DNA from 3 places in the Paenibacillus sp. FSL M7-1046 genome. Region 1 is predicted to be linked to each of the others. Evidence: riboswitches for the same ligand, from Rfam matches in the RefSeq annotation. Region 1 holds a riboswitch; each other region holds the start of a gene.

Region 1 (10,782 bases):
AAATGCTGCGTGCCGCTTGCTTGACACTCTCACGGTCGCCGATATCCAGCGGAATCAGAGTTAATCGGTCCGGGTACTGCTTTTTCAGTGCGTCCAGCAATTCCGACTCCTTCATATACTGACCGGCAAATACGGAATATTTGTTCTCTAGAAGCCAGCTTGCCAGAAAAAAACCTAAACCACGGTCAGCACCGGTAACAAAAGCAACCCTTTTCATGAATATGGACACACCCTTTACGATTCTTCAGGATACACGCGGCATCTCTTTCACATTAGCATGGCAATCACGTTTTTTCAACGTCCTTCATGGGACTGTAATTCTGCTGAAAGGGGTGCTCTAACTTCCTTTTTGATTTAATTTTGAACTATGTTACAATCGTAGTTACAAGTACTTATAGGAAGGTGAGATACCGATGTCTATCCAACAACTTCACACTCTGGAAGAACTGCAGCAATATGTTGCGCAACCAGGTAAAAAACTGCTTTTCAAGCATAGCACTACCTGCCCGATCAGCGCCAAGGCCAACGAGGAATTCACTGCCTATACGCAAGGCTCCGAGACTCCAGCTGCCATTGTCCATGTGATTGAAGACCGTCCGCTGTCCAATCAGATTGCCGAAGATTTCGGGATCAAGCATGAATCTCCGCAGATCTTCCTGCTGGAAGACGGCGAAGTCCGCTGGAACACCTCCCATTGGAAAATCACCCGGGACGCCATCAAGGCAGCTGTGAGCCAATGAGCCAGCCGGTAATTGTCTATTCCACCACAGGATGCAGCGACTGCAATCAAGTGAAGCAGTGGCTAACCGAGCAAAAGGTTAGCTTCGAGGTGCGTGATGTTATGACAAGTACAGTGTATCAGGAAGAAGTCGAGAAGCTGGGCTTCATGGGTGTGCCTGTTACTGTGTACGAAGGCCGCGCAGTCAAGGGCTTCAACGTTTCCGAACTTAAGGAGCTTATTGGAGCAACCGCTGAATAATTCATAGCGTGAGGCATATAAATATTTATATTCAAGTGGAAACGGCTTTGCCGTCCTTTTTAAGGACGGTACCGTTTCAGCGAGAAATAGAAGGATAAGTTATCGTGTGAAACATATAAATTCTTATATTTTTGAAAAAGGCATCTCCTTGGACCTCTGTCCAGGAGATGCCTTTTATTTGCCCTTTTATTTGGCCTTATCCTGGATTCGTTGAGACATCCGCCAGAAAAGAGACATTTCCGCTGTGGGAATAGATGACGGAATCCGCTCCAAGTCCTTTATAGACCAGTCTGGGATTCATCGAAGTCGTAATTACGTATATTGGCTTTGTCGTCCAGGTCCGGCACATCTGGATATACCGGCAGCATAAGGTCACACTGCTCTCGAACAGAAATACTCTGCCTACCGGAAAAGAGGGGCGGAACCATGTATTCTGATGATGTGTATCCACCACAAGATTGACCTCGATTCCCAGTTCCTCCAGACGCCGCTTCTCCGCTGCATTGTTGGCGATTCCTGCGATCTTGTAGCCTCTGAACTTTAAGATTTTGATAAAATGCTCCCCCGCTTTAGTCGGAGCGTTAATGAGTACATATTCTTCCGAATTCGCCATATCTTCCTCTCCTCCGGCCTAGGACTTCCATTCATTTGCCCGTACGAACACAGCAAAAAACCACAAAGGAATTCCCTCTGTGGTCCAATTAACGGTCACATTGTGCTCATCCTCTCTAATACGCTTACGAGGTTAGCTGTCGGATTCGGGCAGTGAGAGTCGCCCTACCTGTATCCATGCGAGCATTCTCTCGCACTTTCACAGGATTCACCCCATAACCGGCTCCGACTCTCACATCGGCTGCCGATTGTTGGTTCCCCCGCTTTCCATAACGGAAATTAAGCGGACTGCGTATTCGATTGTGTAGTAAACAGAAGTAATCATACTCTGGCGATCACGGCCTTGTAAACCGCCAAACCTGCCAAAATAATGCATTTAGTAAACCCAATCCAGATCGGGTAGCGCTTACTTAAGCCTCAATCTCATCATTCCTCTTATTTACTCGGCTTATCAACGATTTGCGAAAAAGCATTCAGCGTTGTGATTATATTCACCCGCTGTTGAGCAAATTGCCTTTTGGGCTCTAATCACCCTAAATCAAAAGCAGTCGTATGCACGAGATAAAAAGCTGAAAATCGTTGATAAACACCCTTTTAGCACTTCTTATCGTTTCTTTTGCCATAATCCCCTGAAAATCGGCTCAGAAGAATGTTTTTTTCTTTTTACAAAGCTCATGCGAAAAGGTATGATTCGGTTTGAATCCAATGCATGAAATGCGATATGAACGCTGAATTCCCGCAATGCGGGAAACGGGGGAACCATCAGGCCCGCAGGGCCTTACCTGGAAGATAAGAATCTTTCTTGGGGTGAATCCGAAGGAGACTGTGGTCTCATTAGGTAGGGCGACTCTCACCGTCCGAATCCGACAGCTAACCCCGTAAGCGACTAGAGAGAACCTTGATCCGCCACGTGTTTTCGCCAGGTGTATTTAAGCCTGTACCAAAACCGCAGCAGAGGTCCTCCTCTGCTGCGGTTTTTTGTGCTGAGGCTGCAGCTTATAAATGGGTAGGAGGGAAAACGAAATGAACCAGCGCAGGCTGTCACGTATAGAAGTGTTTGTATTCGATGCCCCCTGGCCATTCCATCATGCCGCGGAGTCATCCGGCAAGTGCCGGTATGGTGTGCTGAAGCTTACGTGCAAGGCTGGGTGCAGCTGGGGAGCGGGGATACTGTCTGCGGAAGGCGATCATTTTGACGTCATTAAATGGAGCAGCTTTCTGAGAAGTATACGCAATCACAGGCTAGAAGAAGCCATAGAAATTGTACAGCAGCTAGGTGCGCAGTGGGAGCCGGGTCAGCAAGAAATCGTGCAAACGGCCCTGCTGGATTTAAAAGCCAAGCTGCAAGGCAAGGTCGTCACGTCACATCTGCAAATGGTCCCCTATTCCCGTACGGCTGGGGCCGGCGGTACGCCCCCCTTCAGACGGATGTACTATAAACCTTCAAGTTCCCTGCTGCATAAAGGCAGCTGGCAGGAACCGGACATAGCCGAGCTAATGGACAGATCCATCACTTATTTCTCCATCTTATAATTTCTTATTCAGGAAGGAACGTGAAGACATGCCAGACCCATTATCCCCGGAATGGACAGCTGCCAGCGAGTTTGCGGAATATGTCCAAAAGAACACCGGAAATATTTATGCACTCACCAGTCTGCTGCTGGGAGAGGGTGCCGTTGCGGAAAAGACTGCGATGAAAACCTTCACTGAGCTTTATACCCGGTACCTTCATGATGATTTCATCCCGCAGCCTTTCTCTCTGGATGCGTACCGGGAGTGCATTCAGCAGTGCTCCCGGGCTGCGGAGGAGTGCAGCCTCTTTGTTTCCAATGGATTAGCCTGGGAGGATCAGATTGTGCAGGTGTTATGGTACGGCATGCTGCTGCCCCTGCCGGCAATCAGCACCATTCTTGAGCAAAGCGTGCCGGTGCTGAAAACCCGGCTGAGACATGTGCGCGAGCAAATGTGCCGGTTGGAAACGTTGCGGCCTGAAGCAAACTTGTTTGTTGTATAGCTTCGTATGGAATATAGCAACTTGTCAAAGCGCATGAAAAAGCCGCAGCATAGTGCTGCGGCCTTTTCTATTTATACTCAGCTCTTGCCCTTGCCGCCTTTTGCGAATCTCCAGGCCGCTGTACAGCAGCCCAGCAAGCCCACTCCGAGCATTAACGTCTGCAGCACACCCAGCAGGGTAGAGCCCTCCGGCTTAAGCATGCTGCTGAGCAGAATCAGCAGAATTGAAGCTGCGAGGATCGCGGGGATTTGATTGTTTTTTTTCAAGATTACCACTCCTTATCTTATTAAATAAGGTACACTATAACCCTTCATTTAACCAGCAGGATCCTGAACTCTCCATTCTCTATATGTAGAGACGTATAGAAACAAGCCTTAGAACGCAAACAGAGGCATCATAGTCAACAGCTTTGATTCGTGGGTTCTTCCAGTGCTTCCAAAGGCACATTTGCAGCTTCCTTCGAAACCATCTATCTATCGTTTGAAAGACTGGTGTATCCGCCAGCGAGAAGTATCCGCACCAGCTTAAAGGTACTGACTCAGTTCACGGTGGATACCCTTGTCTAAGCTAATGGCTAGTACTGCCTTCACCATTCTGGACATGAACCCTAGAGATAGCGCCCATGCTGGGCGAACTAAAGGAAGCCGCAGTTTCCGAACCACGGCTTCCTTAGTTAAAACCTATGATCACTTTTCAATGCGCGCATAATGCAGCTCATTATTATTTGGTATCATAAATAAATCATTATTCTTTTATTTTATATTTCGAAAAAACCTCCTTCTTAATTTTTTCATGTTCTACATTCTCTGAATCCGAAGCAAAAGAAACTTCTGTCTCATTAAGGTTGAATTTACCGTTGTTCACGTTAATTACAACGTACTGACCTTGGTCATTTTGCATCAAAAATATAATATATTTCTCCCCTTTTTCTAGTTCAGAATATTCTTCACGAGTAATCTTATTTTCTTTTTTTTCAGGTTTTGCATATCCTATTGGTTCAATAATCTTAAGCGATTGCGATGTTGCAAGATTAAAATCTTGAGGACCTTTTAAAATTTTATCGATTTTCAAATCAGTTAGTGTATAGAAGTCCTGAATTGCTCCATCTCCAAAATACGTTGTAATATGTTCTCTTTCAGGAAAATCCATTGTAGGACTACCAACGAGAATTAAGTCTGCAGCTTGGTCTAATTGATTTACATCATTAAATAGAATATAGTTTGCATCCATATTTATTGTCTCTGCTTTTTCAATGGGCGTACTTTCAGCTTTATTGTTTGCTTCCAATCCTGAAGTATTGATAATGGCAATAGTTAATGCTATCAAAGCAAGGATAATTATCTGCTTGCTGTTAAATTTAATTTTTTTCTTCAACACAATGTATCACCCCTAATTTTAATTTCCCCATTTTGCTTTAAGTTGGTTCTTGTCATACTGTTGAGGGCCAATTGTTTGAACACCTTGAAACATTACAGAATCGGTTATACCTGATTGTGTCGTATGAGCCAAAGATAAGGTATGACCAAGTTCATGAATTGCATTTGAAATTCTTACTGCTGATGAAGCAGGAGATTCATATACAATTAAATTATTATTATAGCTTGCGAAGGTCGTAAATGCTCTTGGTACATTATTATTTACGGGATTTCCATTAGCATCGTAATAAGAAGATAATCCAAGAAAAGTAGGATCAGCTGAAAAGCCAACATAATATTTGTCTGGCAAGCCACTCGATGAGGTGGTTTTCCCAATGGCAACATTAGAAGAAATCCCCCCCCAACTTGCTCTTGCCGTATCATATATTCCTTCATATCCATATGTTACTACGGAAGAATCGTAATAGGCATTAAACTTTGCAGAAGAACGTCCGCCTGCAAAAAAATCAGCAAATGCACTAGTTGGAATGCATATAGCCAAAATAAAAACGGATAGTAAAGTGCCTACTAATCTTGTCTTCTTCATTTAAAAACACCACCTGTATAATTTTTTAAAGGATTTTATTTCTATTAATTAACTAATGATTCTAATTAAAGCAATTTCACACATTAATTAAAATGTTTTACGATTAATAAGTATTATACAAACTTTGAGAGACTTTCTTTATCTACAAACTGCTTTTTAAATTACGAAGCCTTAGAATCGATTACCCAAAATGTTTTTACTCTACAAGCTTTACTTGTGGCACAAAAACCTAAGCTTTTTGAAAAAGATGCTGGCCAGCTAGTCCTTTTCTAAGCACACTAATCATAACACTGGATGACATTTATATTAATAGGACATTTTTCCTTTTTTTCTAATTGAAAACATAAATAAAATTCTTTCTAGATCTTACTTCAATAAACGGTTCATAAGAACTAGTTGATTCTTTACAAATTCAACTCCCCAGTTTTGCTAGACAATAGAATCTTCCTCGCTTAATCTTTTTAGTTTACTGAATTATAAGCTAAGTGATTTACAACAATTGCACAAAATTTTACAAATAAAACACAGGTTCTTATCTATATAACGTGTATTGGTAAATGTAAAAGCATGACCTCACTTTAGATATGATAGTCATCAGGCCCTCTTTATCATATGAAGGCCTATTTATCGGTTTCGTTAAACGGAGTCACTAATTCAATATAAAAAAGCCGCGGTTTCCGAACCGCGGCTTCCTCAGTAAAACCTATGATCACTTCTTAGTGTGCGCGTTTAGAATGTCTGCCAAAGATGATTAATGACGCAATCATACCGGCAATGCCCATTCCTGTCAAAAGCCCTTGAATAAAATCAAGCAGATTCGATCCATTGGACGGCATTAACCTGGCGACCAGTGCGATTAACGAAGATACTGCAAACAGCAACCCGAATGTTTGTTCATGCTTTTTATTCATCCTTGCCACTCCTCAAAAGGTTTATATTGTGAGTAACCATTATAATTGAGACTAAAATGTGCCGCTATCAGTGCTTTCTTTATGTCCATTTGAGATAAATATCAGTTACAAATGAGATAAGTTGTAATTCTAATAATTATAATTAAGATAATTTACAGCTCTTACTTAAAACACTGTAAGCAAGTAGCAAGTCTAATAACTAAAAGATATGCAGCAATAATTTCTCATCTTCAGTAAAAAATCTTTCGTCAATCGGATGACAAGCTTGACGCGCCGTTAAACATGTGGTCTTGAATTTTTCGTTAGTGAAGGCCTGCATCCATTTTTTTGTATACATATTTCGCATTACAAAACTAACAAATTTCGTTGGCGTCAATATTTTCGAGGTAGCCACTCTGATATTGTTATTATGACCAAAGTGAAAATGTGATATTGAATGTTCTATTGGAGTATATAAACCATAATCATAGTCATATCTAATTGGTGTTACAGAATCCTTTAGTTTAGCTTCTGCAATCTCTTGCTCATACTCGAAGTAAAATTCTTCACCACACTCTTCGTAAGAAAATCCGCATTTAGCCAAGAATTCTTCATAGGTGTCATATTTCCGCGGATTCTCAAAATATGCATACCTCAAATTGCCTTCGTCAATAGTATCTTCTTCAGAGGTACATGAAAACTGGAAGAATGAATCGTCAATCAGTAAAAAGTCAAAGTCCATATTTTTCATTGCCTTTTTATAAATCTCATCATAATTATCAGATTGAAATACTTCCATGAATTCTCTAGAATACTTCCCAAAATCCAAGGTAAATTTTCTAGATTTGTTTACATCCTTTAGTAAATCAGATTCGCTCAACAAATTCTTCGCATCATTAATTGATTTGAGTATGCTCGCTTTATTCATCTTCATTATCCTTATATTCATCATCAGAAAGCAGGTCGTCATCTTGTTCATTTAGGAACTTGATTAATTCTCCTTCAGAAATCCCTTGTTTTTTCAATCCATTTCTTATTTCTCTTAACTTTGCTTTTTTAACACTAATCTCATCTAGATCCCTTTCTATGACATGTGTAGGACGATAGGTGAATTCCAACTGGAATTGATTGTTTTTTACTTCGTTCACTTCACTCCATATGGAGTGCTTTTCTATACCGAGACCACTAATTTTCAGCCATGCTTTAGCCCTGGTAAAGGCTGTAAATACACGGTTTCTCATGTTACGATTATTCTTCTCATGTTCAAGTACATCGCAGCCTACAACAAAAACCATAGGTGCCTCATGTCCTTTTGCTTTATAAACAGTTGATAGAGTCACACAATCATCTTCAGCAAACCCTTTTTGATAATAATTCTCCAAAACATTATTACAATTAATTCCTTTTTCATACAATAGATCACTGATTGCTTTCATATATCTTTTGGCATACTTATCATCAAGTGAAATAATCACAATGTCGTCAGGACGCAAATTATCTTCATGTATTGCTTTATAAATAGAATCACTAACCCATTGGCATTCATCATTCCAATTATCTGCTGAATAAAGTTCGATTATTTCATCCGGATGCTGATATTTTGAAATTGATAGTGGACTGTTCTTAACAGGCCTTTGAATTACCATTAGTTGACCATCAACACAGTTCCCTTCCTTTACAATATATCCGTGATCCTCCCAATGCGAATTGTTTTCTAAAGTCTGAATCAAGGTTTCATTGTATATACCAAACCCAAGGGCATGGGCTGTGACTAAAATTTCCCGGGGATTTCTATAACATTTAGATAGTACAATATCGTTATCCATATCAGGGTGGTTTCTTTGTAGCGTGGCTAAATTGATACCTCTAGCACCAAATTCATTTTTAAATGTTATTTCTGTGTTCTGCATTTTAACATCAAATATATTTTGTAAATTATCATATCCCCAAACTATACAATCATCTTTTACAATCCCTCTACACATTTGATAAAAAGAAGGTTTAAAATCTTGTGCTTCATCAATCAAAACAAAATCATATTCTTGTGCTAGTCTTCCCTTTGTTTCTGCTAAGAGTTTTTCACATATAAAATCAAAAATGTCTTTCCCTTTAGCAAGCCTTTTTGCATCCGAAAAATTTATTGGCATTACGTTATTTCTCTTACAACAATCATAATATACACCGCTAATGTTACTACCACCCCAAGCATGTTTAACATGTATTGCATTATCGAAGTCCGGGAGGTTTCCATCTCCCATAGTTTTATAAAATCTTGTTATTAACAATTGGATATAATCGTATAAACTCTTGGTCATAAAGGTATAGAGTATTTTTTTATCTGGATATTTAAGATGTAATATCGCTGCTTTCATGCACAGGATAATTGTTTTACCCGAACCTGCTAACCCTCTTATTCGTTGTGGGCCTTCTAGTTGAGACAAGGCTGCATACTTTTGTTCTTCATCAAAATTCGCTATTTCTTCTTCCAACTTTTTTAATATGTATGCTTTTGAAGTCTTATCTTCTTTAGCAACTTTTCTTTCTTTTGGTTTAACAATTGCAGTCGAATTGTCAATAATAGAATAAATTTCACGAATCGTTTCTTCCTCAATTGCATCCTCAACAAAATGCTCCATAAAGAAATCATTAATTCCCTTATTAGATAGCAAAACACTCATCTCTAATTCGTCTTGGTCATACTGCTCTTCAAAATTAGGTAGATATAGCGCAGAGGCTAAATTAAACGATAATTCTCTTTTACCAATCTTCATTTTTTTATTTGTGCTTTTTATCAATTTGGAAAATAGTAAATCCTCAATTCTACTCAACTCTTCGGCTAGACTCTCAATTTCTTCACTATCCCTAACTCGATTTATTCCGTTACACTTAAAAAGTAACACACCATGATTTTGACTGATAATCAACAAACTTGGATACTTTATTTCTTCATCCATTTCTCTAATAATAGGATATTGATAATATAAATATGAATCTTCTAATCCCTCAATATTATTTTCCAAATAATCCACAAAGCGTTGAGTAACCGAATCTTGGTAATATTCCTGCGAAAGTATGTTTTTTTTCATTTTTAACTCCTTCTTATAATTAATCATTTTCAATAATTCTCCATTTATATGATCATTTCCTTTCATCATCATTTAATAATAAAAAAAGTGCCACAGTGGCACTTTTACGAGAGAACTCAGGAAAATCTTGATTGAAAATTCATACAAATAAGAAAAATAAGAAAAATTAGAAAAATTCCTATTCAAACTTCGAATCCCACGTAAGCTGATTAGGATCCTCGTAAACAACTGTTTTCTTTTTAGAGGGTGCAGCCCCCCCTACTCTCAATCTCTCCGAGATTGCGTCAACAGCCTGTTTAAATGCCTTATAAGTCATTGGCTTGCATCCCGGTTTTATTTTTTTCAGCATACCTCGGCCAACTTTTTTATCCCACATATAGTAATCACTAAGTTCGGATTGGCTTCCAGCTAATAATGCAGATGAGACTTTATTTTCAACTTCTTTTCTCATTTGATTACCAACACGTGCGGGATAAAGTCCAGGAATAGTTGAACAAACAGAAGCAGCCATTTCTGTTAAAGTGAATGATTCTTGCCCTTCCACAGATAAAGCAGTCAATTCAGTTGCAATTATTTTTATGTACTTAAAGATTGGAGTCTGTCCACTAACTCTGAATACCTCATGAATAAAACTTGGATACTCGATAGGGGAGGAAAATAGTTCAACCAAATCGTCATCTTGAAAAGGTTCCTCGTGCATTATAACTAATGTTGGAGAATTAGAAACCGACATGTGAGTAAAAGAATACGGCGCTGTGTCAAGTTGTATCTTCTCAAGGTTACAATCATTACATACAACTACAATATCATTCGTGTGCGAAGCTGGAACTGCTGAAGAAACGCCTCCAACACTAACCATCTCTTCAGGAGTTAACTTACTATACTTTAATAGTTGTTCCGGCTCAGCACTTCCGCTTTTACATTCAAATGACAACGAGTGATTTTTGAAAGCATTGTTGAGAACAATATCAAACTTGACCTCCCGCACCTTTCCATCTTGCGTTACATCAAATTCCTTCTCAACAAACTCTACATTGTATCCGGCTTCAAAAAATACATTTGGATAATTAGGTATTTTGAACGTCATACTGGCCAAGATATTGACCAAGTCCTGCTCGAGATAAGTCGACTTTGAGCTCATAATCAAGAACCTCCAACGCCGCCATAGCATCAACGTAATGGTTTATATTTGAAAATAAACGGAGCAAAGTATTGGCACACGAGTACTTTGGCATAGAA
Region 2 (10,782 bases), 610 kb from region 1:
CACCATATTCCGGTCATTCCGATCCCCGGAGCTAACGCGGCTTTGTCAGCTTTGATCGCCTCCGGCTTGCCGACCACAAATTTTACCTTTGTCGGGTTCCTGCCCAGGGAGCGTAAAGATATCCGTAGTGTATTATCCGCTGTTCGTTCTGTGCAGGGGACTTTGCTGTTCTATGAATCGCCGCACCGGGTAGCCAAAACCTTGGTTCATCTGCAGGAGGCATTCGGCAACCGCCGGGTAGTACTGGCCCGTGAACTGACAAAACGTTATGAGGAGTTTCTGCGCGGAACGATTGAGGAATGTTCTGCTTGGCTGGCCGAACATCCGCCGCTTGGCGAATATGTAATCGTGGTTGAAGGGGAAAGCAAAGAAGAGGCTGAGATTGCTGAATCCTCCTGGTGGCGTGAGCTCAGCATTGAGCTGCATGTCGCTCACTATGAAAACGCAGGAATGGCACGGAAGGAAGCTATGAAAAAAGCCGCCGCAGACCGTGGCTTGGCCAAACGCGATATTTACAATGCATTGTTGGACAGGGAGTAAAGGGCATTTATCTTCGTAAAGCGATTCCCGCAGGGAGAGCGGGCAAAAGCAGAAAAAGCAGCTCACCAGCCAGCAACCAGCAAGCGCTAAAGTCACTGGCCCGTGCCACCGTATAGCGATTCCCGTAGGGAGAGCGGCTTTATCGCCCAAACGTTGCATGGGAGCGCCTTCGCGCAGCCGCCATAGGCGAACGGCCTATGGCGAAATCCCTCGCATGGCAAGGCCCTGAGGGCTTGCCCGAAAGAGGGCCGGTCTGCCGCTACCGTTACTCTCTTCCGCGCAGCCGCCGAGTTTAGACAAGCTTCCGGGTGTCCAGAGGGCCGGGGCCCTTGGGGCCCTCCCTGTAGGGAGGGTTTGGGAGGGTAAAAAAGCATAAAAAATACCTCCCGCATCAACGGGAGGCCAAGGAGATATAAAAAGGTTAGAATTAACAATTTGATTAGTTCCTATTATAACCTATTTGTTCTAGTTTGTCACAGGGGTAGGGATAGCAGAAATGCATTCATGACAAACAATTTTTCCTTTGAAATAGGTTACATTCTCAGCATTGCCGCAGAAAATGCAAGCTGGCTCGTATTTTTTAAGCATGATCCGCTCACCGTCCACGTAAATTTCGAGCGCATCTTTTTCTCCAATGCCCAGTGTACGGCGCAATTCGATCGGAATAACAACCCGTCCAAGCTCATCTACTTTTCTTACAATTCCTGTTGATTTCATCATTACAATCGTTGCTCCTCTCAATGTTCAAAAGCGTCATTATTCGACATTGTTCACCGTTTTATGATATTTATAATACCAACCATTCCCAAAACAGTCAACCTTTTTTGAGGCTAATTTTAAGGAATTTTTTAATAAAACTTTTATATCGCCTACATTACACATAAATTTATACAAATGCAGATAAAATTAAATTGTCGATTTGTAAAACGTTAAAATGACATAGTTCGACAAAGTGCGACATTATTCATTATTATACTACCTATTACCTCTTATTTCTAATTATATTATTCGAAGGAGTTGAACACATGAAGCAACCGCTGACAGAAGAGAAGGTTTTCAAAGATCCGGTTCATAACTATATTCACGTGCAGGACACAATTATCTGGCGATTGATCAATACTAAGGAATTTCAGCGTCTGCGGCGCATCCGTCAGCTTGGCACCTCCTATCTAACCTTTCATGGTGCAGAGCATAGCCGATTTTCACATTCTCTTGGTGTCTACGAAATTACACGCCGTATCATTTCGCAGTTCGAGCGAAGCGGGTATAAGGATTGGATGCCGGAGGAGAGCCTGCTCACTCTATGTGCAGCGCTGCTGCATGATTTGGGGCATGGCCCGTTCTCCCATTCTATAGAAGAAGCCTTTGAAATGAACCATGAAGACTGGACCTGCCGGATCATTCTGGAGGACACGGAGATCACCGCGATTCTGCGGGATGTGGCAGAGGATTTTCCCGGCAAGGTAGCTTCGGTAATCTCCAAAACATATGAGCATGAAATTGTAGTCAACTTGGTTTCCGGCCCTCTGGATGCTGACCGCATGGATTATCTGCTCCGCGATGCATACTACACGGGAGTAAACTATGGGACGATCGATATTGACAGGATCCTAAGAATGCTGCGCCCGTACCATGGAAGAGTAGTGGTTAAGGAGTCAGGGATGCACGCTATCGAGGATTACTTAATGTCGCGCTATCAAATGTACTGGCAGGTATATTTTCACCCGGTCACACGCAGTTCCGAAATCATTTTGCGGCAAATTTTCCGCAGAGCCAAAGAGCTGTACCAGAGCGGTTATGAATTCCGGTTCATGATTGATCCTTTAGGTGATTTGTTCCGCGGAGAGGTTACGGTGGAGCAATATCTGCTGCTGGACGAAGCTATGATACAGACCGCCTTCATGCAGTGGACTTTGGAGAAGGATGAGTTGTTAAGCGACTTGTGCAGCCGGTTTATTCATCGTAAACTGTATAAATATGTAGAGATGGAGAACCTTGATTCCGAGACGATTGACGAAATACGCCGCAGCTTTGCCGTGGCAGGGCTAGATGCCGATTATGATCTGGAAATTGATTTTCCGACAGATTTGCCCTATGATGTGTTTCGTCCGGGACAAGGCTTTGACAGCAAGCAAATCCTGCTGCTTGACCGCCATGACAAACTGAGGGAGATCTCTGAAGTTTCAGATATCGTACGCTCCATCAGCGGAATTCACCGCGGCCGGTATCACCTGTATTTTCCACAGGATAAGCTGCAGAAAGCCCTTCCAATGCTGCCTTCTTCAATCGCAGAAATCTTTGCAAAGTAATCCAAAAATACTTGGAATTCATCATAGAAATTATGACAGAAAAGAGGATGTAACATGCAATTGTTCGACACGCACACCCATCTGGATGCTCCACAATTCGACGAGGACCGCGAAAAGGTAATCGCCAATGCGCTCGAGGCAGGAGTTACCAAAATGATTAATATTGGCTTTAACAGGGAAACAATCCCAACAACCATGAAGCTTGCTGAAACCTATGATTATATTTATGCAGCCGTCGGCTGGCATCCGCAGGATGCCATTGATATGAGGGACGGGGATCTCGAGTGGATCGCCTCACTGTGCAGTCATAAAAAAGTAGTCGCCATCGGAGAAATTGGGTTGGATTACTATTGGGATACCTCTCCCAAAGAGGTACAGCATGAAGTGTTCCGCAAACAAATCGGACTAGCCCGTGAGCTGAAAATGCCGATTTGTATTCATAACCGTGATGCTCATGAGGATGTGGTGCGGATTCTCCGTGAAGAGAAGGCTGATGAAATAGGCGGGGTGATGCACTCCTTCTCCGGCAGCTGGGAAATAGCCAAAATGTGCCTGGATTTAGGCTTTCACCTGTCCTTCGGCGGACCGATTACATTCAAGAATGCCAGAGTGCCAAAAGAGGTGCTGGCCCAGACTCCGCTGGACCGGCTGCTGATTGAAACGGACTCGCCTTATTTGACACCGCACCCTTTCCGGGGCAAGCGAAATGAGAGCGCACATGTGAGATTAGTAGCAGAGGCTGCCGCGGAAATAAAAGGGATTGATTTACAGAAATTGGCGGAAATTACGTATGCGAACGCACTGGAACGATTTGGGATTGTCTGAAATCGGGAGTAAAAGCGGTGAAAAATGAAGTATAGCCGATATATTAAACTTTTTTAATTTAAAAACGGCTGAATATTACAATATTTTAATCATTTTTTTGCGTAAACGTGGTTGAATCGTCCTTTACAACATGCATCAAAACAGGATATCATCTTTTCAGTGCAGTGAGCTGTTGTTACTGTGACAGTCACTGAATCATGGATCGTCTCGCTGAGTCTCCGTATGGAGAACGGGGGAACCAATAATGCCTGCCGCATGTCCGTACATAGAGTACAACACAGAAATGCCGCAGAATTTATTTGATTTCTTCACGTGGTCTTTGGGGTGAATTTGAGGGCAACCGCCGTGAGCGGGTGACCTAAGATAGGGCGTCTCTCTTATGCCCGAACCCGACAGCTAACCCCGTAAGCGCAAGTAAGAGAGGAAACCTCGTGCATAAACATTCCCGCGTATTCTGACATCCGGAGAAGCCACGAAAGAGTCCTCTGTGAACTCTTTTTTGGGCTTTTTTTGTTTTGAATAATGCGAATGTTCCCAGCATACTGTTGTATAACAGGTATCTGGAGTAATTATGCCGGGCAGGCGATCCATGAGCAGGAAACGCTGAAGCAATGCGGGCGTATCCTGTTGCAATCTCAAACCTAGTTTCGTCAGCAATCATACAGTCACCTTGATATACAACTTGACGACGGGGCTATGTAAGGAGGATGGAGAGAGTGGGCGTATTCCAACCAGAAGTATCCCATGATTCGCAATCATCCAGCAGGTCTTTCGCATTACGGTGGAAGCAAGTGAATCCTCGCTTACTTTCGCTTGCAGGTGCGGTATCAATCGTTATCGCGCTGCTCATTCTGCTGTACGTACACGGTCAGAGCAAGAAAGAGATATTTTTAGTAATAGACGGGAAAGCACAGACGCTGGAAACGCGCGAAGCGCTGCTCAGTGATGTGCTGGCTAAGGAACAAATTTCGCTGCAGCCGCATGATGAATTATCTATTGGCCTTAGTGATGAGATACAGGACGGCGACCGTGTCGTGATCAATCGTGCGCAGAAGTTTAGTCTCACTGCGGATGGAGCAACAAAAACGCTGTACACCACCGAAGACACTATCGGTGACGCCATTAGCAAACTGGGTTTAAGCCTGAAAAGCAATGACAAGATATATCCTTCGCTTGACACCACAGTATCGGCCGGCATGGGAATTAAAATTGTCCGCATCAACAAGCAGATTGTAGAGCGGAAGCAAAATTTGCCATTCCAGGTCATTAAGACCTCAGATCCTTCCCTGAACAAGGGAACCGTAAAAGTGGCACAGTTAGGCGCACCAGGCGTCATGGTCCAGCATATCGAGAAGGTCTACCAAGATGGAGAACTGGTCTCTATGCGCATGATTGGCAAGGAAGTACAGACGGTTACCAAACATAAAATTGTTTATGTTGGTACGAAGCCCCTGCCAAAGCCCGTTGTAGCTGCTGTGACAACTTCCAAAAAAAGTACAGCATCCAAAACAACCAAAGTTTCCGCAAAAAGCAGTAACGTCGTGCACAAGGCAGGCGTAGATTTCCAATACAAGAAGATGATCAAAAATGTGTCGATGACAGCCTATTCTTCGGAAGAGCCAGGCATTGGGACCCGCACGGCTTCTGGCACACGCGTAACAGAAGGCCGGACAATAGCTGTGGACCCGAATGTAATTCCTATCGGCTGGTGGGTGTACATTGAGGGATTAGGGTTTCGCCGAGCAGAGGATACCGGCGGTGCCATCAAAGGCAACAAGTTGGATGTTTATTACGATTCACTGAGCCATGCCCGTAATTTCGGCCGCAAGTCCCGGACCATTTATGTGATCGGTCCAGTGAAGCCGGAGCTGAATTAACGAGGTCTGTTTTTGCAAATTAACGGTTTATAAGCTATAGTGAGGGTAGCACTGACAGAACGGGCTGCCGCTCATCACTTATACATTCTTTAGCCAAAAAGAAGGGGAGCGAATCCTCTTCTTTTTGTGTTTTACAGGAAGGAGCAACGTGTATGATTAAGGAATTAATTGTGGTGGAAGGCAAGAGTGATACGGTTGCCGTCAAGCGGGCGGTGGAGGCCGATACGATAGAGACTGGCGGTTCAGCGGTAGACCGCAAGGTTATCGCCAAGATAGCCCTGGCAATGGAACGCAGAGGCGTGATCATCCTTACGGATCCCGATCATGCCGGCGAACGCATCCGCAAGATTGTCTCCTCCAAGGTGCCAGGCTGCAAGCATGCATTCATCCCGGAGAAGGATGCTACACGCAAAGGGGATATCGGTGTTGAGAATGCATCACCGGAAGCGATCCGTCATGCGCTGCAGCATGTACATACCTCCTTTGAAGGGGCCCCTGCCCTAATTGGGCTGGAGGATCTTATGGCGGCGGGCATGCTGGTGCATCCGCGAGCGGCTGAGCGCAGGATGGCGCTGGGCAACGTGCTTGGCATCGGGTATTGCAACGGCAAACAGCTATACAAGCGGCTGGCTATGTTTGGCATCACGCGGGAAGAATTCTCCGGAGCTCTCGCACAAATTGATCAGGGAGGCATTACTTCATGAGTGGCAATAACAAGATCTCATCGCCAGTACGGACCAAAGAAATTATTCAGCGCTACGGTTTTTCGTTCAAAAAAAGTCTGGGACAGAACTTTCTGATCGACCAGAATATCCTTGATAAAATAGTGGACGCAGCAGAATTAACCGACTCTTCGGGCGCCCTGGAGATTGGTCCGGGTATCGGGGCGCTTACTGAACGGCTGGCCATGGCTGCGGGTGCGGTGACTGCTGTAGAGATCGACCGCAGACTAATTCCGATTCTCCGGGATGTATTGTCTCCGTACCCGCATGTCAAAATCCGCAATGATGATGTGCTGAAGGTAAACCTGCAGGAACTCTTCACAGAGGATTTTGCAACCGTCGACAAAGTAAGTGTGGTTGCCAACCTGCCGTATTATGTGACAACCCCTATACTGATGAAACTGCTGGAGGAGAAACTTCCGCTGGATAATATCGTGGTAATGATCCAGAAGGAGGTTGCTGAGCGTATGGCGGCCTCTCCGGGCGGCAAAGAATATGGAAGCCTCAGCATAGCCGTGCAATACTACAGTGAGCCTGAGCTGGTCTGTATTGTGCCGCGTACGGTCTTCATCCCGCAGCCAAATGTGGAATCTGCTGTAATCCGGCTGAAGGTCAGAGAACGTCCGCCGGTTGATGTGGCTGATGAGAAGCATTTCTTTGAGGTGGTCCAGGCTTCCTTCACCCAGCGGCGCAAGACAATTGCAAACAATCTCAAGGCCCGCTTCTTCCCGGGAGAAGGCCGTGAGCGCCTGGAGGCGCTGCTGGCTGAGGCTGGCATAGAGCCAACCCGCCGCGGGGAGACGCTGAGTATTGCGGAGTACGCCCGGCTTAGCGCTGTGCTGCTGGCGGCAGGAATCGCCTAGAGTATGCAGCGTGAAACATCGCGCTTTATCTTGTGAAAATGCGGCTGTTTAAGAACCAACCATGACCTTTGCCCATACGATGGGGGTAGAGGTGGTGTTGTCATGAATTTAGGAGACTTGGTCGTTCGCAAATCTTATGGTGGAGATGTAACTTTCCGGGTGGAGAACATCGTGCAGAGTGGAGCCGTAATCAAAGGCACAGAATTCCGCCTGTTGGCGGATGCTCCCCTGGACGACTTGGTTCAAGTGCCGCCTACCCGTATTACAGAACGGGGACAGCAGGCACAGATCAAAGCGAAGGAATCATTGACAAGGTTGCGTAAGGACCGTCAGGAACAGAGCCAGCGCAGCGGAGAGACTGTTGCGGGAGGCTGGCCGCAATCCCCCAAGGAGGCGGCTTATTTCGAGGTGCCGGGCAAAGTGCTGCATTTGGACGGCGATGCGCTTTATTTGAACAAAAGTCTTAGCTTGTATGAACAGCTGCGGATTCCCGCGGAAGGACATCATGTTCATGAGTCCAAAATGGCGGAGACGTTATACCGGCTTCTGCCCCGTGTGCGTCCGGATATCGTAGTTATTACTGGCCACGACGGGGTGCTGAAACAGCCGCATACTTATGATCTCTACAGTCTCAGCAGCTACAAAAATTCGCAGAACTTCGTGGCAGCTATTGGGGTTGCAAGGGAGTATGAACGGAATTTTGATGCCCTGACCATTGTGGCGGGAGCCTGCCAGTCGCATTTTGAGGCACTGCTGGGGGCAGGGGCCAATTTTGCCAGTTCGCCGGGGAGAATCCTGATTCATGCGCTGGATCCGGTCTATATAGCGGCCAAAGCCTCTTTTACCTCGATCCGTGACACAGTGAGTCTAGGCGATGTATTGAATCATACCATCAGCGGCAACCAGGGAATGGGCGGGATAGAGACACGCGGCAGCTTCCGGATCGGAATGCCTCGCCTGCAGAATCTTTCCGCGCTGAAAGTTACCCCGTCGGCGATATAGTATCGTGGCCCCGGAAAGGCCGTACGCAATAAATTTCCAGAATGGCAGGAATAAAAAAAGGAAAGGATAAGCATAACGCTTTTCTTTTCCTTTTTTTGTTGTGGAAGCCGGACAAGCGGGTGACAGCCTCCGGTATATTATTACCGATAACAAGGCGCCTCGGTCGGCACTCTTTCGTTCCAAAAAAATTCCGTTGACAACTATTTTGGCATCATCTATAATTATTTATTTGCTTTGACAATGTTTGTGAAAAGTTGTATAATGGACAAGGAAAGAGGTGGTCGTCAGGTAATGGCTAATAACGCGCTGTTGGAAATTAAACGCAGTCTCGAAGCTCACGTCGGTCATAAGATCACGTTGCGTGCAAACGGTGGACGTCGTAAGACCGTTGAACGCACCGGTGTCCTGGAAGAAACGTACCCTTCTGTATTTATTGTCAAACTGGATCAGGAGCAGCAAACCTTCAAGCGTGTCTCCTATAGCTATGCCGATATTCTTACGGAGTCTGTGGAGATCACAGTTTGCGAAGACGATGGGCAAATGCGGATTATGTATATTAAGGCTTAAGTGTTACGGACAGTCTCCTATGGGGGCTGTTTTTTGTTTTTTGAATATAACAACGGTGTGGACGGTTTCTTCGCGGGTTGAATGATCATTGCCCCGGTACAGCATACTAAAGGAGCAATAAGCTTATCATCTACTACCCTAAGGAGGAATTCCGCTAATGAGCCGCAGAAAACGAGGCATGATGTCGGAGGAACTGAAGACGGAATTGGCCAAGGAGCTTGGATTCTACGAAACGGTAGAGCGGGACGGCTGGGGTGGAATCCGGGCCCAGGATGCAGGGAATATGGTGAAAAGGGCCATTCAGCTTGCCGAGCAGGCTGCCCGGAAGTCTTAACCGCTTTTGTGCGGAAAAACGGTCATAAAAAAGGGGAGCCGTCCTTGCGGCGGTCCCCTTTTCGGCCTGTCCAAACTTTTGATAATGGACTTCGTTACAAGTTTCTCATATAATATGTTAAGTTGTTTTTACGGGAAAAGCTGAAGGTGGGTGAACGCCTTGAAAATGTATGAGAAAGCGCCGGCCAAGATCAATTTGATGCTGGATGTGCTCCACAAGCGGCCTGACGGATTTCACGAAGTGGAAATGATTATGACCATGGTGGATCTGGCGGACCGTTTGGAGCTATCAGAGATGAAGAGAGACTCGATTATTATATCAAGCCAGGCGGGATATATTCCGCTCGACGAGAAGAACCTTGCCTTTCAGGCGGCGAGGCTTATTAAAGACCGTTATAACGTGAAGAGCGGTGTACATATCCATCTGGACAAAAGAATTCCGGTCGCTGCCGGCCTTGCCGGCGGCAGCAGCGATGCCGCAGCTACGCTGCGCGGCCTGAACAGGCTCTGGCGCCTCGGTATCCCGGCGCAGGAGCTGCAGGAACTGGGCGCCGAGCTGGGCTCGGACGTGCCGTTCTGCGTCACAGGAGGCACTGCCCTGGCAACGGGCAGAGGCGAGCGGCTGACTCCGATCGAGAATCCGCCGCAGTGCTGGGTCGTCTTGGCGAAGCCGCCGATTAATGTATCGACGGCTGAGGTGTACGGACGCGTACGAGCGAATGACATTGCGGTGCATCCGTCGGCAACGCGGATGCAGGAGGCCATTGCAGCGGGCGACTTCAACGCAGTCTGTGCGGGGCTAGGCAACGTGCTGGAGGATGTGACGCTAAAGCTCCATCCCGAGGTGCAGCAGCTGAAGGAAGCCATGATGAAGCTGGGTGCAGATGGAGTGCTGATGTCCGGCAGCGGACCTACCGTCTTCGGTCTGGTATCCAAACAGTCCAAGGTAGCCAGAATTTACAATGGACTGCGCGGATTCTGTAAGGAAGTTTACGCGGTACGTTCGCTGAGCTGAAGAGCTTCCAGAGAAACGGCTAGCCCTGTCAAAGGCAGAGCAGCCGTTTCTTCTTGTGTAAATCCGTACAAAAGTGATATTATTTTATAATAATATTCGGTTTTGGCGAGGAGCATTCCGTGAAAAAACTTAAAAGAAGCCAACGTTTGGTAGACATGACCCAATTTTTGCTTGAGAAACCGCATGACCTGCTGTCGCTGTCAACATTTGCAGAGCGGTATGGCGCGGCAAAGTCATCCATCAGCGAAGATTTGGCTATTATAAAAGAAGTATTTGAAGGCGAAGGCATGGGTGAGCTGCAGACACTGGCCGGTGCGGCAGGCGGGGTGCGTTATATTCCTAGAATGCCAACAGAGATGGCGCTGGCCTTCGTTAACCGTTTGTGCGGACAGCTGGAGCAGAGTGACCGGATTCTGCCCGGCGGTTATTTATATATGTCTGACCTGCTGGGGCTGCCTTCTCTGATGGAACAGGCCGGAAAGATCATTGCAACGGCTTTCTACGGGGTAGAGATTGATGTAGTGATGACCGTGGAAACCAAAGGCATTCCGCTGGCTTATGCTACAGCTGCACAGCTCGGGCTGCCGGTGGTGCTGGTGCGCCGTGACCATCAGGTGACTGAGGGCTCTGCGGTTAGCATTAACTATGTATCGGGCTCGCACAAGAGCATACATACGATGTCGCTGTCGAGAAGGGCGCTGCGTGAGAAGTCGCGGGTGCTGATCGTGG
Region 3 (10,782 bases), 4.1 Mb from region 1:
AGCATTACACAAAAAAGGCACTAGCGCAGAATTAGCGCATTGCCTTTTTTGTGTGTGATCCAATACCACAATTTAGCATTGGGAGACCGATTCGAGTCGTTTCTTGTCGGGTAAGAAAGTGTAATTAGCATCTTTGTACTCAGAATCATTTGATGATTGTCTCGCTGCTCATTCCAAACGTGGCTTCCTTTGTGCTGTTTCAACTGTTTAATAACCCGCGTACACACAGCAGAGTCTATCTTGGCTTAGTTGAAAACAAAGGCGGTGTGAGCTGAAGTTTGCTATGGAAGTTTGCCAAAGAGAGAACTTTAATTATATAATTTTAAATTATATGACTTTCATTACCCGGGTCCTGAGTGGACGGAAAGGAACTCTCTTTGAGCAAAAACAAACGAAACAGTGCCGCGGCTCCCCAACAGAGCAAGCAGGAAAAGCGCAGGGCAGAACAGGAAAAGCAGAAGCAAAAAACGAGAATTCTGATCTTCAGCACGGTAGCAGCAGTTATCATTATCTTTGTCGCTCTAATCATGCTGATTCCAAAAGGGAACTCTGACTTTAATTACAGCGAGATGCACAGACTTGGAAAAGAGGATGCTCCAGTCAAAATTGTTGAATTCGGGGATTATAAATGTCCGGCGTGTTCAGACTTTACCGGTACCATCAAACCTCAGCTTGTTGAAAAATACGTAACTCCGGGCAAAGCGGCCTTTTACTTCGTAAATATGGCCTTTATCGGACCGGATTCCGAAACAGCGTCATTAGCAGCTTTATCTGTCTATCATCAGAACAGTGAAGCTTTCTGGACCTATTATGACGCAATCTATGCTAATCAGGGCGATGAGAGCGAAGAGTGGGCGACCGCTGATTACCTGGTAAGCCTGGCGCAGAAAGAGAACCTGCCGATAGATTTTGACCTCTTGCGTAAAGACATTGAGGAACGCACCTATGAAAGTGAACTGCAGAGAGATATGAAGCTGGCCGAAGACAGCAAAGTGACCTCTACTCCTACTGTATTTGTTAATGGAGTCAAGGTAGACAAGGCCTTTGATATTGAAGCCATCGACTCGCAGGTGCAAATCGCCCTTGATTCGGCGGATGCCAAATGATGAAATTCTCTACCTTCTGCAGACGCCACTGCCTGTATCTGGCCTGGTTTGTTTCCGTAATTGCAGTAGCAGGAAGCTTGTATCTTAGTGAAGTGCTGCATTATGAACCCTGCAGGCTATGCTGGTTCCAGCGTATCTTTATGTATCCTCAGCTGATTCTGCTCGGAATTGCCACGTACCGGGGAGATAAACGCATCATTCCTTATGTGCTGCCTTTATGTCTGATAGGCGGGAGCATCTCCCTGTACCATTACGCAGAGCAGAAAATTCCTGCACTCAGTAAAATTTTGCCATGCAAAATTGGTGTACCCTGCAATGAGGATTATTTGAACTTTTTAGGGTTCATTACGGTACCTCTGCTTGCGTTGATTGCTTTTGCTCTAATCGCAATTTTGCTCTGGACCGGGCGCCAAGAAGAGCCAGCAGAATAAGAAAAGGCTAAGCAGAATTTAGAGCAAAAATATTTCCTTAATTTCTGTCACAATTAACATCCAAAACACTCAAAAATCACGGAACGCTGGGATAATGAAAGAGAATGAAAGATCCACTTATCCCCGATCTTGGATTTGAGCTTTTTGGATGTTTTTTCATTCTTTTTTCATTTTTTTCACCGCTTTACTGAAAAGCTATTGTAGACTATTATTAGTCCTTGTGAGAAGTTGAATATGCGCTGAATTTTCCGCAAGGAAAAACGGGGGAACCAAACTTGACGGCAACGTCAATGGGGTGAATCGGAGGCAGGTCAGTATGACCGGAACCGTAGGGCTACCACAGCCCGAATCCGCCAGCTAACCTCGTAAGCAAGGGTGGGATAATGAGCATGCGTAAGCATGCGGATCATTTCCGTATGCTTATTTTTGTGCCTGCATTTATGAAACCTGCCAATGAAAACGGCGCGCGGTATTACCGTTTCAACTCAACAAAGAGAGGAACTGTTACTACAATGGTAAGCAAGGTAAAACGACTATTGATCGGGCGTCCGATGAAGTCGAACGAACTCGATCATGAAAAGTTATCCAAGGTGAAAGCACTGGCTGTTCTGTCTTCCGATGCACTCTCGTCTGTGGCCTACGGAACGGAGCAAATTCTGATTGTACTGGTGGCCGCGGGCTTCACCGCCATCTGGTATTCATTGCCGATTGCATTAGCCGTATTGGGCCTGCTGGCCATCCTTATTTTTTCCTATCGCCAGACCATCTTTGCCTATCCGCAAGGCGGCGGAGCGTATATCGTGGCAAAAAGCAATCTGGGCGTTCCTACCGGCCTCTTGGCTGGCGGCTCTTTATTGGTAGATTACATTCTTACGGTTGCAGTTAGTGCTTCAGCGGGAACGGATGCGATCACATCGGCCTTTCCGAGTCTTCATAATCATACTGTCCTTATTGCAGTCTCCGTCATTCTGATCTTGACGATTATCAATCTCCGCGGGGTGACGGAGTCCGCTTCATTTATTGCCATCCCGGTGTATCTGTTCGTGGTCTCTATCTTTGTACTCATCATTGCCGGGGTGTACAAATATATTACAGGCGGCGCTCATGCCGAAATCCCGGAAATCGGTTCCGCCGTTTCCAATGTCAGCCTGTTCCTATTACTCAAAGCCTTCAGTTCCGGTTGTTCGGCACTGACCGGGGTAGAAGCGGTATCGAATGCCATTCCGAACTTCAAAGCTCCAGCGGAAAAAAACGCCGCCAAAACCTTGATGCTGATGGGAGGCATCCTCGGATTGATGTTCACCGGCATTACGCTGCTGGCATACTGGTATGGTATTACTCCTAATGAGAAATCCACCGTCGTGTCGCAAATTGCCGAATCTACGTTTGGCCGGGGCGGTTTGTACTTTTTCATCCAAGGGATAACGGCTGTCATCTTGTTCCTGGCGGCGAATACAGCTTACTCGGCGTTTCCGCTGCTCGCGTTCATGTTCGCCAAAGATAAATATTTGCCTCATGCCTTCATGGTCCGGGGAGACCGTCTGGGCTTCTCTAATGGTATTATCTTTCTCGGAGTATTATCGGCTGTGCTTGTAGCTGCTTTCCACGGAAATACAGAAGGGCTGATTCCGCTGTATGCAGTCGGGGTATTTATCCCTTTTACGCTGTCGCAGCTTGGCATGATGGTGCACTGGTTCAAAACGAAGCCGAAAGGCTGGCAGAATAAATTTGTAGTCAATACAATCGGTATGCTGACTACCCTGACGATTACGCTTATCTTTATCATTACCAAGTTTTCCAGCGTGTGGATGGCCTTCATCTTCCTGCCGGTTGTCATGTTCGTATTCCACCGCATTCACCGTCATTATATGAATATAGCTGATCAGCTTCGCATATGTCCTGCTACGGATAAACCGTTGATTAAAGGAAGTACCGTTGTTGTTCCTGTTGCGGGTGTGACACGCGCTGTGCTGCATTCGATCAGTTATGCGAAGTCGTTAACAGATAATGTGGTGGCAGTCTACGTTGGTTTTGATGAAGAGGAAATTCACAAGATGGAGCAGAAATGGGAGGAATGGAACCCGGGTGTACGCCTGATCGTGCTTCGTTCCCGTTACCGCAGCATTATCCGCCCACTGGTGAAATTTATCGATACCGTAGAGTGGAAGACCGCTACTACAGATCATATTACCGTATTGATTCCACAGTTCATTACCAAACATTGGTGGCAGGCGATCCTGCATAATCAGACCAGCCTGTTCATTCGTTCTTATCTAATGAATCAAAAAGATATAGTTGTAGCAACAGTGCCCTATCATTTGCACAAATAGGCAGATAAATATGGTTAGCAGAGGTTGTTTCCGTAGCTTGCGGAGGCAACCTTTTTTTATAGAACGAATAATTTTGTTGACAGAGATAATGAGAATCAATATCATTTAAAAAGTAAGGCGAAGGCCTCGGACACCTTTGACCATTAATGCTTGTAAATACAGGAGGGGTATTTAATGTTTTCGAACAATAAGAGATCAGGCAGCATGAAGCTGGCATTGATCGGATGTATGGCTATGACTTTGTTCTTGTCCGCTTGCGGCAATGGCAATAATGAGAATGCTGCAAATTCTGGAGCGGAAGCTACCGCTGCACCTGCACCTACGGCTACGGCTACTGCTGAAGCAACGGCAGCGCCAACGGAAACAACTGCGCCGGCTACAGAGAAAACGGTGACAGACGCCATGGGACATGAAGTCACGGTACCGGCTAATCCGCAGCGCGTACTTGCTTCTTATATGGAAGACTACCTGGTAACACTGGGCGTTACCCCGGTAGCGCAGTGGTCCGTGACAAACGGAACCCAGGAATATCTGATTGCTGATCTTAAAGATGTGCCAACCATCAGCTATGATCTTCCGCTGGAGGCTGTGACCAGCTTTGCCCCGGATTTCCACATTGTGCAGTCTGAGTCTAGTGTGCAGAACGGTCTGTATGACCAGTTGAACAAAATTGCACCTACTTATGTCCTTGGTGACAAGATTAGCAAAGACTGGCGCAAATCGCTGCTCAAAATCGGTGAGCTCCTGAACAAGAGCACTGAAGCTGAACAAGCCATTGCGGATTACGATCAAAAAGCAGCAGATGCAAAAGCCAAAATCAGCAGCTCCATTGGTGATGATTCGGTCGCCATTCTGTGGCTGGTGTCGAAGAACTTCTTTATAGTAGATGAAACACGCAGCAGTGGTGCTGTATTGTACGGGGATCTGGGTTTGAAGCAACCAAACCTGGTTACAGAAATCCCTGCGGCATCCAGAGCAACCTGGAATCCGATCACGCTGGAGAAATTGGCTGAACTGACCGCAGATCATATCTTCCTGGTGAACAGTGACAAGACCGAAGCCTCTGACATTCTTAACGGAGCAATCTGGAAGGGTATCCCTGCGGTTAAGGCTGGAAATGTTCATGAACTTAGCGAGGCAAGCAGCTGGCTGTACAGCGGAGCCATTGCCAACTCCAAAACCATTGATGATGTCTTGAGTTTTCTCGTGAAATAATCAGCCTTAACTGTGTGTAGAGAGAACTCTTCAGCGGTGGAGGGATGTGCAGGTTCTTGTATCTTGAGATACAAAGACCTGCACCTTTTTTTAGGACATTGACTTAATCGTTCACAGTGAAAGTGCGAGCTGTGAAAGCTTGTACATAATTCAGATATTTGCGATAATGAGAATGATAGTTGTTCTCATTACAACATTGAACTCATCCTATTAAGGGGAAGACTTATGGTGTCATCCACACGTTCTATAGCTAACAATACAAATCCGTCAGGAGATCAACCGCTGAAGACAAGGCCGGTTGCTGCGGTAGTTATTTTGATTTTCGGCCTTGCCGCTGTCGTCTTTGGTCTGGCACTTTCCGTTTCGGTGGGTGCCGCGGATATTAGACTGGTGACGGTATGGGAGGCAGTCTTCCGGTTTAATCCGGATCTGCAGCAGCATCAGATTATTCGGGAACTGCGGATTCCCCGTGCTTTGGCGGGAGCGCTGGTTGGTACTTGTTTCGCCGTCGCAGGAGCAATTATGCAGGGCATGACCCGCAATCCGCTGGCAGATTCCGGCTTGCTGGGTCTGAATGCCGGTGCCGGCGCAGGATTGGCGTTAGCTTTTGCTTTTGCGTCATCTGCTTCTTTTCTCTACATCATGCTGTACTGCTTCATCGGCGCTGCAGCGGCGGCCATTCTTGTGTTCGGGATTGGCTCGCTCTCCCATAGCGGCTTAACCCCGCTGCGTCTGACCCTTGCCGGCGCCGCTGTAAGTGCTATGCTGCTGGCGGTAAGCCAGGGAATCGCGATTCTGTTTCATCTGTCCCAGGATATTGCCTTCTGGATGGCAGGCGGGATCGGCGGGACGAATTGGACACAGCTTCGTATTTTGTTTCCCTGGATTGCGGCAGCTCTGATAGGATCTCTGCTGATCTCCCGATCCATTACACTCCTTAGTCTCGGACGCGATGTAGCGGCGGGGCTTGGACAGCGGACCAGGCTAGTGCAAACAGCCGGGATTATTATTGTAGTGATTCTCGCCGGCTCCGCGGTTTCGACGGTTGGACCGATTGCTTTTGTGGGGCTGATTATCCCCCATATTACCCGTTATCTGGTTGGTGTCGATTACCGCTGGATTATTCCCTGCTCTGCAGTACTCGGCAGCTTACTAATTGTATTTGCTGATATTGCGGCTAGAATGATTAACGCGCCTTATGAAACACCGCTAGGCGCTTTAATCGCAGTGATCGGCGTGCCGTTCTTTATTTACTTGGCGAGTAAACGGAAGGGGGAGCTGTCATGAGCAAAGCTCTGCGCTCACCCACCGGGAAACAACGCCGTACCCGGGAAGCAGCTATATTGACTTCACTTGCGGTTCTTATCGTGGTCATCTTTATTGTCAGTATGAACACCGGGTTAATGCGATTATCACCGCTGGATGTTTTACACACAGTCCTTGGAGAGGGAACGCAGCAGCAAAAGCTGATTCTTTTTGATTTCCGGCTACCGCGCATAGTGATCTCGCTGCTTGTCGGCGCAGGGTTTGCGGTTTCCGGCTGCATTCTGCAAAGCTTATCGCGCAATGCGCTGGCAGAGCCTTCTACACTGGGGATTAATGCCGGTGCCGGGTTTGCGGTGATTATCTTTATCTCATTTGTTCCGGCAACCTCGGCAGCTCCAATCTTTGTTCTTCCGCTGCTGGCGCTGGCCGGAGCAAGTCTTACAGCTGCACTTATTTATTTCCTGTCTTTCCGGCGTGAGGATGGCCTCTCGCCGACAAGAATGATACTTATCGGGATCGCTGTAGGTGCAGGCATCTATGCTTTCCAATTGATCCTGTCGTTAAGGCTGGATCCGCAGAATTATCAGTTTGTGGCGATCTGGATGGCAGGTAAAATCTGGGGCGGCGACTGGAGATTTGTGCTTGCGCTGACACCTTGGATAGCTATTTTGCTGCCATTTGCGTTCTACAAAGCCCGGGTGCTGAATGTACTTAACCTCGGGGACCAAACATCGGCCGGGCTGGGCATGCCGGTGGAGAAGGAACGCATTCTGCTGCTGGCCGCCGCAGTCGCGCTGTCCGGCTCCTGTGTCGCCGTAAGCGGCGGCATAGGCTTTGTGGGGCTGATTGCGCCCCATCTCGCCCGCAGGCTCGTTGGACCGAAGCATCAGGTGCTGCTGCCTGCCTGTGCCTTAATCGGCGCGCTGCTGCTGCTTACTGCGGATACTATCGGCCGCTGGATTCTGCAGCCGGCTGAAATACCGACAGGTATTGTAGTTGCGCTGATCGGCGCTCCCTATTTCCTATATTTACTGGCCAAATCAAAGGCCTGATTAACTAAAGGAGCAAAATGCTCCATAAAACTAAGCGAATGCTTACGAAGTCAGTTTTATTGCGTCGTTAATCTTAAAGGAGCGCATGCTCCATAAAACTTTCAAGGAGTGAAGATCATGTCGGAACGTTTGAATACAGAACAGCTGAGTATTGGTTATGCGGAGGCTACGATTGTTAAAGGGTTGAACCTGTCTCTCCCAACAGGGAAGATCACAGCGCTGGTAGGAGCGAACGGCTCCGGGAAATCCACGATTCTCAAGACGATGGCGCGGATTATGAAACCTAAGAGCGGCAATGTCATGCTCGACGGCAAATCAATTCATACCCTATCTACTAAAGAAGTGGCTCGCCAACTGGCCATCCTGCCGCAAAACCCGACGGCTCCGGACGGACTGACTGTATCCGAACTGGTTGGATACGGGCGTTACCCGCATCAGAAGGGCTTCGGCACCATGACTCCTGAAGACCGTGCGATTATCGCCAATGCGATTTCCGTTACCGGGATGGAAGAGTTCCATGATCGTCCAATCGACCGCCTCTCCGGTGGACAGCGCCAGCGTGCCTGGATTGCCATGGCTCTAGCACAACAGACAGATATCCTGTTCCTTGACGAGCCGACCACGTTCCTTGACATGGCTCACCAGCTGGAAGTACTGCAGCTGCTGCAGAAGCTGAACCAGGAAGAGGGCCGCACGATCATTATGGTGGTGCATGATTTGAACCATGCCTCCCGCTACGCGCAGCATATGGTAGCGATCAAGTCAGGCACCGTCATCAGCGAAGGGAACCCGATGGAGGTTATGACACCAGATGTGCTTCGCAAAGTATTCGGAATCGAATGTGATATCGTTCCCGATCCACGCACAGGTGTACCTTTATGCCTTCCTTACGAGCTTGCTGCTTATAAAGCTGTCGGCATGTAATTGACAAGTGAAGGATTAGCTAGGGGAATTAAGGAGGAAACGGAATGAATGAGGCACAGATAAAAGACATAGGCAGCAAATTTGATCTTTATCCATCTCCCCCAGAGGAGGCGAGGTATTCATTTACAGCGCAGGATCTGATTAATGTAGAGGGTATGAGAGCATTTGTGGACTGCTACAGACCGCTGATGAAGGCACTGGACGATAAGGCTGTGGCTGCATACTTTGGCGGCTGGTTCTCCAGCTTGGCGCTAGCAGTACAATATTCGGTCTCGTTATATTCCAATGTGCCGGTGATCAGCTTATCTAATTTGCGCATTCATCTCATTCCGGCGAGCGGGTATTGCCGCGTTGCCTTCTCTTTGAATTCCTGGGTGATAGAGCCAGCGCCTGCTGACGAACAGGGTCGGGTTACTTGGCGTAATAAAGTGTTCACTGAGTTCTACAGGAACACAGCAAGCCCGCTGCTGTGTACAATGTCTGCCGCCAGCGGATTGAGACTGGGGGAGATCTGGGGACAGCTCCCGTCTAAGTTCAACTACTACATTGAAATGCTTGCAGCAGGCGACAGCAATAAGGAATTTCTGATTCACGTGCAGGACGACTACAGTTATCTGAGGAAAGGCCTGGCTGCGGAAGTGTTCCAGCTTCCCAGAAATCCATTTGATGTTGAGGTGCGCAAGATCGAATCGCTTGCTGATCCAGAGCAGAGGGTACACATGCGTAACCGCTGCTGTCTGTATTATCGGACTGAAGGCGGAAGTGTCTGCTATACCTGCCCCCGTCTGAAAGAAGAGGAACGGGCCACACGTAGAGCCGAATACCGCATTCAAGCTGCATCGCCGCAGGTTTAGGGTATAACTGTAAAAATTGTTTCATACTAAAAATAGCAGGCATACCGCAGCAGGCTCCCGTCATTGACAAGGGAGCCTGTTCGTTGTTAAAGTTGTGGTTGCCATAGTTCAAAGTAAAGCTGGATCAACATAACAGTATAGAAGGTAAGATTTATTATTTTCATAGCGTAAAAGGAGCATGAAGGATGAATATCAGCAAAATTCAAGAGGATCTGCAGCAACTGGCTCCAGCCGGTACGGTAAAAAGCCATGAAGTGCTTAAGGATTATGTATTCACCCAAATGGGCGGCCGTGCAGATATACTGGCTGAACCTGCCACTTATGAGGAAATTCAAAATATTGTTACATATGCCCGGAAGAATGATATTCCTCTCACAGTACTGGGAAATGGTTCAAATGTAATTATCCGTGACGGTGGGATCCGCGGGATCGTCCTGCAGACCTCAGGCCTTAACAGTATGGGGATTCAAGGAGATCTTCTGTACGCCCAGTGCGGTGCTAAGATCATTGATGTATCCAGGTATGCCCTGGAGCAGGAACTGGCAGGTCTTGAGTTTGCCTGCGGTATCCCCGGAACAGTTGGCGGTGCTCTCTACATGAATGCTGGCGCTTATGGAGGCGAAGTTAAGGATGTGCTGCAAAGTGCACTTGCGATCAATAAGGCGGGGCAGCTGGTCACCCTGCAAGGGGATGAGTTTCAATGGGGATATAGACAAAGTGTTTTTGCTAGCGGTGAATATATCGTGCTGGAAGCCAGATTCGCGCTAAATCCGGGAAATCCTGCTTTAATTAAAGCTTCCATGGATGAATTGACCTATCTGCGTGAATCCAAGCAACCGTTGGAATACCCGTCATGCGGCAGTGTCTTTAAGCGGCCGCCGGGCCGTTATGCCGGACAGCTGATTCAGGAAAGCGGGCTTCAAGGGACCCGGATTGGCGGTGCGGAAGTCTCGCGTAAACATGCCGGATTTATTGTCAACGCAGATAATGCCACTGCGAGCGATTATATCGGACTTATTCAGCATGTGCGGGCTGCAGTGAAGGATAAATTCGGAGTCGAGCTGGAGACTGAAGTGGAAATTATCGGAGAAGAATAACTTTATATCGTTGGCCGCGGGAGTAAATACCGCGGCCTTTCTTTGCATAGAGACATGTGCAGTGGGCTCTTAGTATTCCGATTAGCTTATGGAGAGAGCATACTTGGCTCTATCTGTCTGGAGTTCCGCGTTATCTTCACCAAGATTATCCAAACGTAGTCCGCTGACGGCAATTTCATAACTATGCTGTGGAAGCGGCACAAGTTCACCATCCGCATTCAGGGTATTGCCTGAACCTCTTAAGATAAGCGCATCATCCAGATAATCATCGACCGTATCCTCAGCTGTGCGGTACTCTACGGTTTCCAATTGAAAGTGGACTGTATCGAGATCTTCAAGCTCCTGCTTTTTGATTACAATGGTTGTGGTTGCGTGAGCATCGAGCCAATCTATAAGCTTCTGTACCGTTTGATCCATAAGTTGATCCCATCCTTATTTAAGAGATTATAAATTCTAAGTTACCCCTTTCGTTGAAATTGAATCCATATTTCTGAAACAGTTCCTTGG

The links. Region 1 has a riboswitch for cyclic di-AMP ahead of NYE29_RS07125 (hypothetical protein). Riboswitches for the same ligand answer to the same signal wherever they lie in the genome.
Region 2: linked by a shared signal. The riboswitch ahead of NYE29_RS09895 (3D domain-containing protein) and the one ahead of NYE29_RS07125 (hypothetical protein) in region 1 are both predicted to bind cyclic di-AMP.
Region 3: linked by a shared signal. The riboswitch ahead of NYE29_RS25855 (APC family permease) and the one ahead of NYE29_RS07125 (hypothetical protein) in region 1 are both predicted to bind cyclic di-AMP.

Annotation. Positions count from the first base shown of each region.
Region 1 is NZ_JBBOXB010000001.1:1,663,923-1,674,704, forward strand. It holds gene NYE29_RS07105 (SDR family NAD(P)-dependent oxidoreductase) at 1-217, opposite strand, end outside; gene ytxJ (bacillithiol system redox-active protein YtxJ) at 414-740, shown strand; gene NYE29_RS07115 (glutaredoxin family protein) at 737-979, shown strand; gene NYE29_RS07120 (hypothetical protein) at 1,176-1,592, opposite strand; cyclic di-AMP (ydaO/yuaA leader) riboswitch at 1,699-1,887, opposite strand; cyclic di-AMP (ydaO/yuaA leader) riboswitch at 2,308-2,490, shown strand; gene NYE29_RS07125 (hypothetical protein) at 2,615-3,124, shown strand; gene NYE29_RS07130 (hypothetical protein) at 3,153-3,605, shown strand; gene NYE29_RS07135 (hypothetical protein) at 3,683-3,871, opposite strand; gene NYE29_RS07140 (hypothetical protein) at 3,951-4,082, opposite strand; gene NYE29_RS07145 (hypothetical protein) at 4,022-4,171, shown strand; gene NYE29_RS07150 (hypothetical protein) at 4,350-4,982, opposite strand; gene NYE29_RS07155 (hypothetical protein) at 5,001-5,567, opposite strand; gene NYE29_RS07160 (hypothetical protein) at 6,284-6,478, opposite strand; gene NYE29_RS07165 (DUF2290 domain-containing protein) at 6,678-7,385, opposite strand; gene NYE29_RS07170 (DEAD/DEAH box helicase) at 7,378-9,609, opposite strand; gene NYE29_RS07175 (hypothetical protein) at 9,722-10,630, opposite strand; gene NYE29_RS07180 (hypothetical protein) at 10,611-10,782, opposite strand, start outside.
Region 2 is NZ_JBBOXB010000001.1:2,277,979-2,288,760, reverse strand. It holds gene rsmI (16S rRNA (cytidine(1402)-2'-O)-methyltransferase) at 1-540, shown strand, start outside; gene NYE29_RS09910 (AbrB/MazE/SpoVT family DNA-binding domain-containing protein) at 1,006-1,260, opposite strand; gene NYE29_RS09905 (HD domain-containing protein) at 1,566-2,849, shown strand; gene NYE29_RS09900 (TatD family hydrolase) at 2,904-3,674, shown strand; cyclic di-AMP (ydaO/yuaA leader) riboswitch at 3,873-4,100, shown strand; gene NYE29_RS09895 (3D domain-containing protein) at 4,391-5,551, shown strand; gene rnmV (ribonuclease M5) at 5,704-6,255, shown strand; gene rsmA (16S rRNA (adenine(1518)-N(6)/adenine(1519)-N(6))-dimethyltransferase RsmA) at 6,252-7,136, shown strand; gene yabG (sporulation peptidase YabG) at 7,239-8,138, shown strand; gene veg (biofilm formation stimulator Veg) at 8,430-8,705, shown strand; gene NYE29_RS09870 (small, acid-soluble spore protein, alpha/beta type) at 8,863-9,039, shown strand; gene ispE (4-(cytidine 5'-diphospho)-2-C-methyl-D-erythritol kinase) at 9,199-10,053, shown strand; gene purR (pur operon repressor) at 10,173-10,782, shown strand, end outside.
Region 3 is NZ_JBBOXB010000001.1:5,788,896-5,799,677, forward strand. It holds gene NYE29_RS25845 (DsbA family protein) at 378-1,106, shown strand; gene NYE29_RS25850 (disulfide oxidoreductase) at 1,106-1,537, shown strand; cyclic di-AMP (ydaO/yuaA leader) riboswitch at 1,765-1,924, shown strand; gene NYE29_RS25855 (APC family permease) at 2,050-3,867, shown strand; gene NYE29_RS25860 (iron-hydroxamate ABC transporter substrate-binding protein) at 4,042-5,082, shown strand; gene NYE29_RS25865 (FecCD family ABC transporter permease) at 5,308-6,369, shown strand; gene NYE29_RS25870 (FecCD family ABC transporter permease) at 6,366-7,400, shown strand; gene NYE29_RS25875 (ABC transporter ATP-binding protein) at 7,518-8,324, shown strand; gene NYE29_RS25880 ((2Fe-2S)-binding protein) at 8,369-9,178, shown strand; gene murB (UDP-N-acetylmuramate dehydrogenase) at 9,364-10,275, shown strand; gene NYE29_RS25890 (hypothetical protein) at 10,357-10,692, opposite strand.